DNA from 3 places in the Streptomyces sp. AF1A genome. Region 1 is predicted to be linked to each of the others. Evidence: riboswitches for the same ligand, from Rfam matches in the RefSeq annotation. Region 1 holds a riboswitch; each other region holds the start of a gene.
What was found. Region 1 has a riboswitch for cobalamin ahead of ACLU3S_RS19330 (cobalamin biosynthesis protein). Riboswitches for the same ligand answer to the same signal wherever they lie in the genome.
Positions count from the first base shown of each region.

Region 2: it holds a riboswitch for cobalamin, as region 1 does, so the genes downstream of both, ACLU3S_RS26005 (prenyltransferase/squalene oxidase repeat-containing protein) here and ACLU3S_RS19330 (cobalamin biosynthesis protein) in region 1, are expected to answer to the same signal.
Region 3: it holds a riboswitch for cobalamin, as region 1 does, so the genes downstream of both, ACLU3S_RS11435 (CbtB domain-containing protein) here and ACLU3S_RS19330 (cobalamin biosynthesis protein) in region 1, are expected to answer to the same signal.

Region 1 is NZ_JBLEBI010000067.1:3,223-6,486, reverse strand. Features, by position in the region: gene ACLU3S_RS19335 (cobyric acid synthase) at 1-273, opposite strand, end outside; partial or broken gene ACLU3S_RS19330 (cobalamin biosynthesis protein) at 270-1,182, opposite strand; cobalamin riboswitch at 1,280-1,420, opposite strand; gene ACLU3S_RS19325 (hypothetical protein) at 1,563-1,790, opposite strand; gene ACLU3S_RS19320 (inorganic phosphate transporter) at 1,828-3,078, opposite strand; gene ACLU3S_RS19315 (lysozyme) at 3,223-3,264, opposite strand, start outside.
Region 2 is NZ_JBLEBI010000122.1:870-4,133, reverse strand. Features, by position in the region: gene ACLU3S_RS26015 (protease pro-enzyme activation domain-containing protein) at 1-243, shown strand, start outside; gene ACLU3S_RS26010 (phosphotransferase) at 352-1,023, opposite strand; cobalamin riboswitch at 1,083-1,212, shown strand; gene ACLU3S_RS26005 (prenyltransferase/squalene oxidase repeat-containing protein) at 1,329-2,546, shown strand; gene ACLU3S_RS26000 (SCO2322 family protein) at 2,543-3,193, shown strand.
Region 3 is NZ_JBLEBI010000026.1:48,017-51,280, forward strand. Features, by position in the region: gene ACLU3S_RS11425 (histidine phosphatase family protein) at 1-72, shown strand, start outside; gene ACLU3S_RS11430 (CbtA family protein) at 295-1,047, opposite strand; gene ACLU3S_RS11435 (CbtB domain-containing protein) at 1,070-1,291, opposite strand; cobalamin riboswitch at 1,328-1,473, opposite strand; gene ACLU3S_RS11440 (LysR substrate-binding domain-containing protein) at 1,586-2,551, opposite strand; gene ACLU3S_RS11445 (YeiH family protein) at 2,647-3,264, shown strand, end outside.

The sequences.
Region 1 (3,264 bases):
CAGCACCACCTGGCTGCTCTGCTCGCCGCCCGGCTTGAGCAGCACGGGGTTCATCAGCGCGGTCGGCTCGATCCGGCAGGCCTGGGCCTGCATCGCCTGCGCGCGCCCGATCTCGGCGCCCTCGCGGGTCACGAAGGAGTTGAGCGACATGTTCTGCGCCTTGAACGGCGCCACCTTCACGCCCCGGCGCACCAGCCACCGGCAGATCCCGGCGGTCACGACGCTCTTGCCGGCGTCGGAGGTGGTGCCGGCGACGAGGAGACCACCGTTCACTTCGCACGTCCCTTCACGAGGCGGCGCGCGGCGAGGGTGACGCCGAGCGCGAGCAGGCCGACGCGGCGCGAGAGCCGGACGGCACGGTCGATGTCGGTGACCCGGACCGCACGCCCGGTGGCGCCGTTGAGCACCGGGCGGTGCTCGACGCGGCCGCCGTAGGACAGGGTTCCGCCGAGCCGTACGCCGAGGCCTCCTTCGCGGGCGCCCTCGGCGTACGGCTCGGCGTTGGGGCTCGGGTGCTCCGCCGTGCTCGCCGCGCTGGCCGGCGAGCACGGCGGTCAGCCGGGCCCCCGGCCAGCCGGCGAGGTCGTCCAGCCGGGCGGAGGCCCAGCCGTAGCGGCGGTGGCGGGGGGACCGGTGACCGACCATGGCGTCCAGGGTGTTGACCGCCCGGAAGCCGACGAGCCCCGGCACTCCGGCCACGGCGCCCCACACCAGCGCGCCCACCACGGCGTCGGAGGTGTTCTCGGCGACGGACTCGACCACGGCGCGGGCGATGCCGTCGGCGTCCAGTGCCTGCGGGTCCCGGCCGCACAGGTGGGGCAGCCGGGCGCGGGCCGCCTCGACGTCCCCGCGCTCCAGGGCACGCCCGATGGTCCGCGCCTCCCGGGCCAGCGACGTGCCGCCCACGACCGCCCAGACGGCGGCGGCGGTCAGCGCGACGCGGGCGGCGGGGGAGGGGCGCACGGCGCGTGCGGCAACCGTGCCGAGGGCGACGGCGCCGCCGGCGCACACGGCGGCGTGCACGGCGCCCCAGCCGCGGTGGTCGTGCCACAACGCGCGTTCCACGGCGGCGGCCGCACGCCCGAACGCGGCGACCGGATGCCCGCGGCGGGGATCGCCCAGGAGCAGGTCACCGAGAAGGCCGGCGGCGGCGCCGTACGCGTAAGTGCGATCGGCACCCATCGGCTCAGTCGGCCGTGGGCGCAGGAGCGGTCCTGGTGCGGGTCCTTCGGCAGCCGAGCATCGCGATACGTGTCCTCACTCAGGGTGTCCACGCCCTGGTTCGACGAGATCCGGCGGTGAGAGTTCCTGGCTCCCGGGGTTCTTCCCCGGTGACAGTGGCGGGACCGCGCCGGATTCGCACCGGCTTCCTCTCTGCCGCCGTACATGGCCTGGGCAGTCCACCACGCGCCCCGAACGGCCGTCAACTGGCCGTTGACCTGCGAGGGGAGAGTGTGCCGATCCCCACATCGCGGGGCGGGCGTGACCGCCCGGCACGGCAAAGGCTCCCCTCCGTCAGAAACGGAAGGGAGCCCGGGTGTTGCCCGATGCGCTGCGGTGCGTCAGGACTTGGCGACGATCAGGTGGATGCCGTACACCACCGCCGCCGCGCAGGCCGCGAAGCAGACGTAGGCGCCGGTGACGGCCAGCGCGCCGCCGCCACCCTGGGCCGCGGCCTTCTCGCGGCGGGCCAGGCCGTTGATGCCGAGGGTGAACAGGGCCACCAGGCCCACCGTGAACACGAGGCTGACGCCGAAGACGGAGCCGATGGCCGACCAGTCGATCTTCATGGGGACGCTTCCTTGGTAACCGGGTCAGTGGCCGGGGTCAGACGGCGGCGGCCGGAGGGGCCGCCGGCGCGGCGGGGGCCGGCTCGGTGGCCGGGGCGGGGATGGTGGCCGTCAGGTCCTCGGCGACCGCCCCCGTGGGGGGCGGGGTCACCGCGGCGATGGCGGTGGTGACCACACCGGCCGGCTCCTCGGTGCCGGCGACCACGTTGGTGTGGTCGACGACGTCGCGGCGGGAGTACTTCCAGATCCCGGCGCTGGCGGCGACCAGGAAGACCAGGACGCCGGCGGTGCCCGGGTCGCCCAGCTCCGTGACGGACTCGGCGCCCGCACCGACCAGCGCGGCGGCCGGGAGGGTGAGGACCCAGGCGACGGTCATGCGGGTCGCGGTGGACCAGCGGACCACTCCGCCCTTGCGGCCGAGGCCCGCGCCCATCACCGCGCCGGAGACGACGTGCGTGGTGGAGAGGGAGAAGCCGAGGTGGGAGGAGGCCAGGATCGCGGTCGCGGCGCTGGTCTGGGCCGCGAAGCCCTGGCGCGGCTCCAGATCGGTCAGGCCCGTGCCCATGGTGCGGATGATGCGCCAGCCGCCGATGTAGGTGCCGAGCGCGATGGCCAGGCCCGCGGAGAGGATCACCCAGGTGGGAGGGTTGGAGCCGGGGGCGATGGCGCCGCCCGCGATCAGCGCGAGGGTGATGACGCCCATCGTCTTCTGCGCGTCGTTGGTGCCGTGCGCGAGGGAGACCAGGCCGGCGGAGGCGATCTGGCCGGCGCGGTAGCCCTTGCGGGTGGCCTCGCCCTCGGCGCCGCCGATGCCGTAGGAGAACCGGGTGGCCAGCATCGAGGCGAGGCCCGCCACGACCGGCGCGGCGACGGCCGGGAGCAGCACCTTGGTCACCAGCACCTCACCGTGCACCGCGCCGAAGCCGGCGGAGGCGACGGCGGCGCCTATCAGGCCGCCCATCAGGGCGTGGGAGGAGCTGGAGGGCAGTCCGACCAGCCAGGTCAGCAGGTTCCAGAGGATCGCGCCGACCAGGGCGGCGAAGATGACCTCGGGACGGATACCGCTCTCGTCGACGAGACCCTTGGAGATCGTGTTGGCGACCTCCACGGAGAGGAAGGCGCCGACCAGGTTGAGGGCGGCGGACATGAGTACCGCGAGCTTGGGCTTCATGGCGCCTGTGGAGATGGTGGTCGCCATCGCGTTCGCGGTGTCGTGGAAACCGTTCGTGAAATCAAACGCGAGTGCGGTGACGACCACAATCGCGAGGATCAGCGAGAAGCTTTCCATTTACCCAGGCATTCGTTCGAGGTCATTGGCGCGACGAACGTAGGCAACCTGGGTGAACGGAAGATGAACTGAGTCGGGCGCCGGAGTGTCAGTAGAGGGGTGCCGGGATTCCGCTTCGCGCTGTCGCCCCAGGCGCCCCTTGCGTCACCAGCCCCGCGCGAAGGCCCGCAGGCTGCCCGCCGACCC
Region 2 (3,264 bases), on a different contig from region 1:
GTCACCGACCACCCCGCGAACGCGGGGACGGCGCCCCTGACCGTGGTACGCGACGAGGGCCCCGGCGTCGACACGGCCGGGGGCGCCCAGCGCTATCTCCTCTACACCCTCGGCCACGACTTCGGCCTCCATGCCCGCCGCGGCTACGACGACGCCACCGGTCTCGGCTCCCCGACCACCGGCTACCTGCGCTGGTTCCGGCACCCCGAGCTCGCCCCGAGGCCGGCGGGCGCCACTCCCTGATCCGGCTGCAACCCCGCCACAGCCCCGCCACAGTCCCGCATCAAACCGGCACGAACGGCCCGACCCCGGCCGAACCCACCGGAATGGAACGGAGCGGACCGGAAGACGCTAACCCAGCCGCCCCAGCCCCCTTACCAGCCCCTCCGCGTCCGCCAGGACCTCGACCTCCCGCGGGGACATCGTCGGGTTGGCCGCCCGCCGTCTGCGGGCCTCGGCCAGGCCGGAGGCCGTGAGGTCCGCCGGGTCGGTGAGCAGGCCGGTGAGGACGGCTCGGGCCGGTTCGCCCAGCGCGTCGTCGGCGAGGGCGACCTGGGCGAGGATCAGCGCCGACATGCCCCAGTCCAGGCCGGGGTGGCCGTCCTCGGCGTTGGACCAGTCGATGACGCGGGGGCCGTCCGGGGTGAGCATGACGTTGTCGGGGTGCAGGTCGAGGTGGAGCACGCGCAGGTGCGGGGCGGTCGCGTCCCGGCCCGGTACCGCGTGCAACTGCCGCAGCAGCCGGGCGAGGAGGGTGCCGGCCTCCGTCGCGCCGACCTGGCCGGCCAGCAGGGCGCCGAGCAGCGTCGGGCCGGACAGCCGCTCCAGGACGAGGTCGGTGGGCGAGGCGGAGGGCCGTACCCGGGGCGCCGGATAGCCGTGCCGGCGCACGTGGGCCATCACGGCGCCCTCGGCGGCCGCGTCCCCCCAGCCCTCGCGGTCCCGGCGCAGCACCCACGCCTCGTCGATCTCGTACACGTCGGCCGTACGGCCCGAACCCAGCAGTCTCCCCGTGGTCGTCATGACCGTGACCCTAGTCACCGCCCCGATGTGCGCACAGCCACCCGTCGGGCCGCGCGCGGCTGCCGGTAAAGTGGCGGAGTCGTCATCACAACCCGTACAGGGGAAAGCCGGTGCAATTCCGGCGCTGACCCGCAACCGTGAACCGTGCCGCGCACGGTGAGCCGGACTGCCCCGGACGGGACGTTGACCGGCTCACGTGCGCCGGCGGCCCGCCGCGCACGGCACCGTCGAGGTCTACGGAGCCGAGCCGCCCGGGGCCCTCCCGTGCGCTGCCCGGCTCCCCGCAGGGAGAGGCAGTCGCCTTCATGAACGTCCGCCGCAGTGCCGCGGCTCTCGCCGCCATAGGCGTGCTGGCCGCCGCAGCACCCGCCACGGCCGCCGGTCCGTCGCCGTCCGCGTCCCCGAAGGTGGCGATCCCCTCGGGCCTGTACGGCGAGTCGGACCCGACCTACGACGGTGTGTGGCGCCAGTCGCTGACCCTGGTCGCCCAGCGGACGCTGGGCTACCGGCCCGCCGCGCGGGCGGTGGACTGGCTCACCGGCCAGCAGTGCGCGAACGGCGCCTTCGCCGCCTTCCGCGCCGCTCCCGCCAAGGCCTGCGACAGCAAGGTCGTGGTCGACACCAACAGCACGGCCGCGGCCGTCCAGGCGCTGCAGGCGGTCGGCGGGCACGGCGGCGCCGTCCGGAAGGCGGTGGACTGGCTGAAGTCCGTGCAGAACAAGGACGGCGGCTGGGGCTACTCCCCCGGCGGGCCCAGCGACACCAACTCCACCTCCGTGGTCATCGGCGCGCTGGCCGCGGCCGGCACGGACCCGGCGGGCCTGCGCCCGTCCGGCAAGTCCCCCTACGACCTGCTGGCCGCCCGGTCCATCCCGTGCGACCAGGACGGCGGCGGCGCCCTCGCCTACCAGCCGGACAAGAAGGGCGCGTTGCTCGCCAACGCGGACGCGACGGCGGCCGGTGTCCTGGGCGCGCTCGGCAAGGGCTTCGTCACCGGGACCGGCAAGTCCCCCGCGCAGGACGGCTGCGCCAAGGCCGGCCACCTCACCCCGGCCCAGGTCGCGGACAACGCCGGCGCCTACCTGGCATCGGCCGTCGCCAAGAGCGGCCACCTGATGTCCGCGCTCCCCGGCGCCAAGGACCAGCCCGACTTCGGCAACACGGCCGACGCGGTCGTCGCCCTCGCCGCGGACGGCCGGACCGGGCCGGCCAAGAAGGCGTACGCCTGGCTGGAGAAGAACGCCACCCAGTGGGCGTCCCAGAGCGGCCCGGCCGCGTACGCGCAGCTGATCCTCGCCGCGCACGCGGTCGGCGCGCAGCCGGGCGACTTCGGCGGCACCAGCCTGGTCCGGTCCCTCAACGACCTCGGTCCCGCCCCGCACATGGACAAGGCCGCCGCACGGCACGCCGAGGCGTCCCGCGACGGCTCGCACGCCGGCGTCTGGTGGGTCGTCGGCGTCGGCCTCGTCGCGGGCATCGGCATCGGCTTCCTGCTCAGCGCCCGGAAGAAGCGGCAGCCGTGACCGCCGTCCGCCGTGCCGCGCCCGTCCTGGTGGCCGCCCTCGCCCTGCTGCTCGGTGCCGCGCCGGCGCAGGCCACCGGCTACCGCTACTGGTCGTTCTGGGAGCGCGGCGGCGGCCACTGGACCTACGCCACGCAGGGCCCGTCGACGGTCCGCCCCGACGACGGCGCCGTGGAGGGCTTCCGCTTCGCGGTGAGCGCGGACTCCGCGGACGCGACCCGGCCGCGCGGCACGGCGGACTTCGGCACGATCTGCGCGGGCACGGCCGCCACGTCCGGCACGAAGCGGGTGGCCCTGGTCCTCGACTTCGGCACACCGGCGGACGCCCCGTCCGGCGAGACCCCGCCCGCCCCGCGCACCGCCTGCGCGCGGGTCCGCCCGGACGCGACGACGGCCGACGCCCTCGCCGCGGTCGCGGGTCCCCTGCGCTACGACTCCAACGCCCTGCTGTGCGCGATCGCCGGGTATCCGCACAAGGGGTGCGGGGAGCAGGTGGCGGCGGGAGAGCCGGCGCGCGGGACCGCTGCCGGCAAGGGCAAGGGCGCCTCGGACGGCGGCCCTTCGCTGGGCCTGCCGATCGGCGCGGCGGCGGTCGCCCTGCTGGCGGGGGCGGCGGTATGGCAGGCGCGGCGGCGCAACCGTGCCTAGCCGGCGCGACCGCGGGCCGTCGTACGGCGGCACCCCGCACCGGCCGGCCGGTGAGCCCGCCGCCCGGCACC
Region 3 (3,264 bases), on a different contig from region 1:
GGGCGCCCCCTGGCCGTGCCGGACGCCGACGGGAACGCGGCCGCCGGCGTTCCGGACGCGGGATGCCGGTGACGGCGCGGCAGCGCCGCCGACCCGCTGCCTCACGGCCACCGGGGAGGATGCGGCACGGCCGGGAGTTGTGACCGCTCCGTTCCTCTGCCCCCCGGCCGGGTGGTTCGCGTCCGGCCGAGCCGCCTGCCGAGCCGTACCCGCTCTTCCGTGCGACTCGCTGTCCAAAGAACGCCAGAGGGCTCTTCGGATGATTCCGATGAGCCCTCTGTGGTCCGGAAGGAATCAGTGCGCGGCCGGAACCCCGTTGCCGCCCGGGGCTGTTGCCGGCTTGGGGTTCAGCAGGCATTCCGCCAGTTCACCGAAGAGCAGGCCGAAGCCGGCCCACAGGACGGACTGGACGGCCAGCGCGGAGAGCCGGAAGCGCCACAGCAGGGTGGCCGGGAAGTCCTTCGGCACCTCGTTGACGACGGGCAGGAACGCGTAGGCCAGGCCGACCAGCGCGGCGAACGCGGCCACCGCGACGACCGTGGCCCACCAGGTGCCCAGGTGGGGCGCGAGGCGCTTGCCCAGGATGGTCGCGAACACCGCGAGGAGCACGCTGAGCAGCATCATCAGGAAGTACAGGGCGGTCCGCCTGCCGATGGTGTCGGGCTCACCGACCGAGGGCGGGTTGGCCGGGTACTTCAGGAACGGCACGACGTAGACGGCGAGCAGGGCGCAGCCGGACAGCAGCAGCGCGGTCGCCCGCGGAGTGAAGCGTCCGACGCGGCCGAGCGCGACGCAGTAGGCGAGCGCGGCGATGCCGCCGAAGGCGACGCCGTAGACGAGGACGCCGGTGGCCAGACCGGCGGTGGACTGCAGGGAGCGGGAGACGACCTCCATCTCGTGCTCGTGGGAGTGGGCGTCCTCGAAGGCGATCGCCCTGTCGACGCTCGGCTCACCGAGGAGGTAGGCCACGACGAGGGCGAGCACGCCGGCCGCGAGGCCGGCGAGCATGCCCCGCACGAGGAGGCCCCTTACCGTTGCCGAGTTCATGAGCGTGTGCTCTCCCCCGGGCTCAGTGGCAGGGGAAGCCGAGCAGGTGACGGGCGTCGTGCACCCACTCGTGGACGCCGGTGCCGTTGAACACGGAGGTGGCACCCTGCTCGGCGCCCACGAAGTAGAGCAGGACCAGCATCAGGATGCCGAAGAAGACCGCCCAGGGCGCTATCGCCTTCAGCGGAAGCTTGGCGGGGATGGCGGGAGTGGTGGCTGTCGGCTGAGCGACGGTCTGCGCCATGGCAGAACCTCCTCTGGGAGTTCGCGTCCCATCTCGGTGGTGCACAGGACGACGGCCACGGGTCTGACTCACGCAACGCCCCAGGAGGGCGCCCCGCATACAGTGGCGCGACCGTGCCGGATTCCCACCGGCTTCCGTCTCGCCGTCGTCGATATCGGACAGACCGTACCGTGTGGCGTGGGCGCGGCCAAGACCGCGTCCGCCCGACGTGATCTTCCTCATGGGCTTTTGGTGGACGCCCGCACGACGAAGGCGCGCGTGTCTTCCCTCGGGCCGGTTGCCCGCCGGCAGGCTCTACGTGAGGGGCCGGCGCTCGCCGGTGGCCTCGCGGCGTGCCACTGTGACCAGCTCCGCCGCCGGGCCCACCAGGCGCCGCCCGGTCGGCCAGACCGCGCGCAGGTCGCGCGTGAGGTCGACGCCCGCGACGTCCACGCCGATCAGCCGGCCCTCGGCGATGTCGCCCTGGACGGCCAGTTCGCTCAGGACGGACGGCCCGGTGCCGGCGATCACCGCGCCGCGCACGGCGGCCGTCGAGCCGAGCTCCACCAGGGGCCGCACGCGTTCGCAGCCGGCCAGGTGCAGGGCGCGGTCCAGGGTCTGCCGGGTGCCGGAACCGCTCTCGCGCAGCACCAGCGGCGCACGGGACAGCTCCTGTGCCGACAGCGGTTCGCGTCGCCGTGCCCACGGGTGTGCGGGGTCGACCACGACGACGAGCCGGTCCTCGGCCACCTGCCGCGTGGACATCACGCGGGACAGGTGGGGCCCCTCGATGAACCCGACGTCGGCCTCGCCCGACTCGACCAGCTCGGGCACGTGCCCGCTGTTGGTCACCTGCAGCCCGATGTACAACTCGGGCCGACGGGCGCGCAGTTCGCTGATCCAGGCCGGCAGCAGGTACTCCGCGATGGTCAGGCTCGCCGCGACGCGCAGTTCGGCCTCCCGCCGGTCACGCAGCCTGACCGCCCCGGCGAGCAGTTCGTCCAGCTCGTCCATGACCCGCCGGGCGTGTCCGGCGACCACCTGCCCGGCCAGCGTCAGCCGGGAGCCGCGGCGGGTCCGGTCGACCAGCACCAGCCCCAGCCCGCGTTCCAGCGTGGACAGCCGGCGGCTGGCGGACGGCTGGGAGATCCGCAGCCGCTCGGCGGCCCGGCCCAGGCTCCCCAGGTCGGCCACGAGGACGAGGAGCCGCAGCGACTCCAGGTCGGGCGTGCGCGGGGGGACGGGGACGGGACGGGAAAGCGGCGCCGAGGAGTCTGTCACAGCGCCAGCGTATGAGCCAGTCATGCGTCTGCGCTATGACCTCCTGCTCGATCGGGGACTACAGAGCGTGCGTCGCGCCGCCCAGGATGGTGATCATGAAGGACGCCAGCCTCCCCCGATCAGCCACCACCCGCCCTCCGCGCCTGGCCGCGCGACTTGCAGGCTTCGCCGGCCGGCTGCCCGGGCTCGCCCTCGCCGTCGGTGTCGCCCTCGTCGCAACCGCGGTCGGCCGCCTGGCACCCGTCGTCGGCGGGCCGGTGAGCGGAATCGTGCTCGGCGTGCTGGTGGCGCTCGCGGTGCGTCCCGCGGACCGGCTGCGGCCAGGCATCGCCTTCGCCGGGCGCGAGGTGCTGCAGGCCGCGGTGGTGGTACTGGGTGCGCAGCTCTCCCTGGGCCAGGTGCTGCGGGTCGGTGCCGGCTCGCTGCCGGTGATGATCGTGACCCTCGCGGTCTGCCTGGCCGCGGCGTACGGGATCGGGCGCCGCCTGGGTGTGGTCCGCGACCTGCGGACGCTGATCGGCGTGGGCACCGGCATCTGCGGCGCCTCCGCGATCGCCGCGGTCACGCCGGTCATCGGCGCGGCCGAGGCGGAGGTGGCGTACGCCGTGTCCACGATCTTCGTCTTCAACATCGCCGCGGTGCTGGCCTTCCCCGCCCTCGGGCATCTGCTGGGGCTGGGCCAGCACGCGTTCGGCCTGTTCGCGGGCACCGCG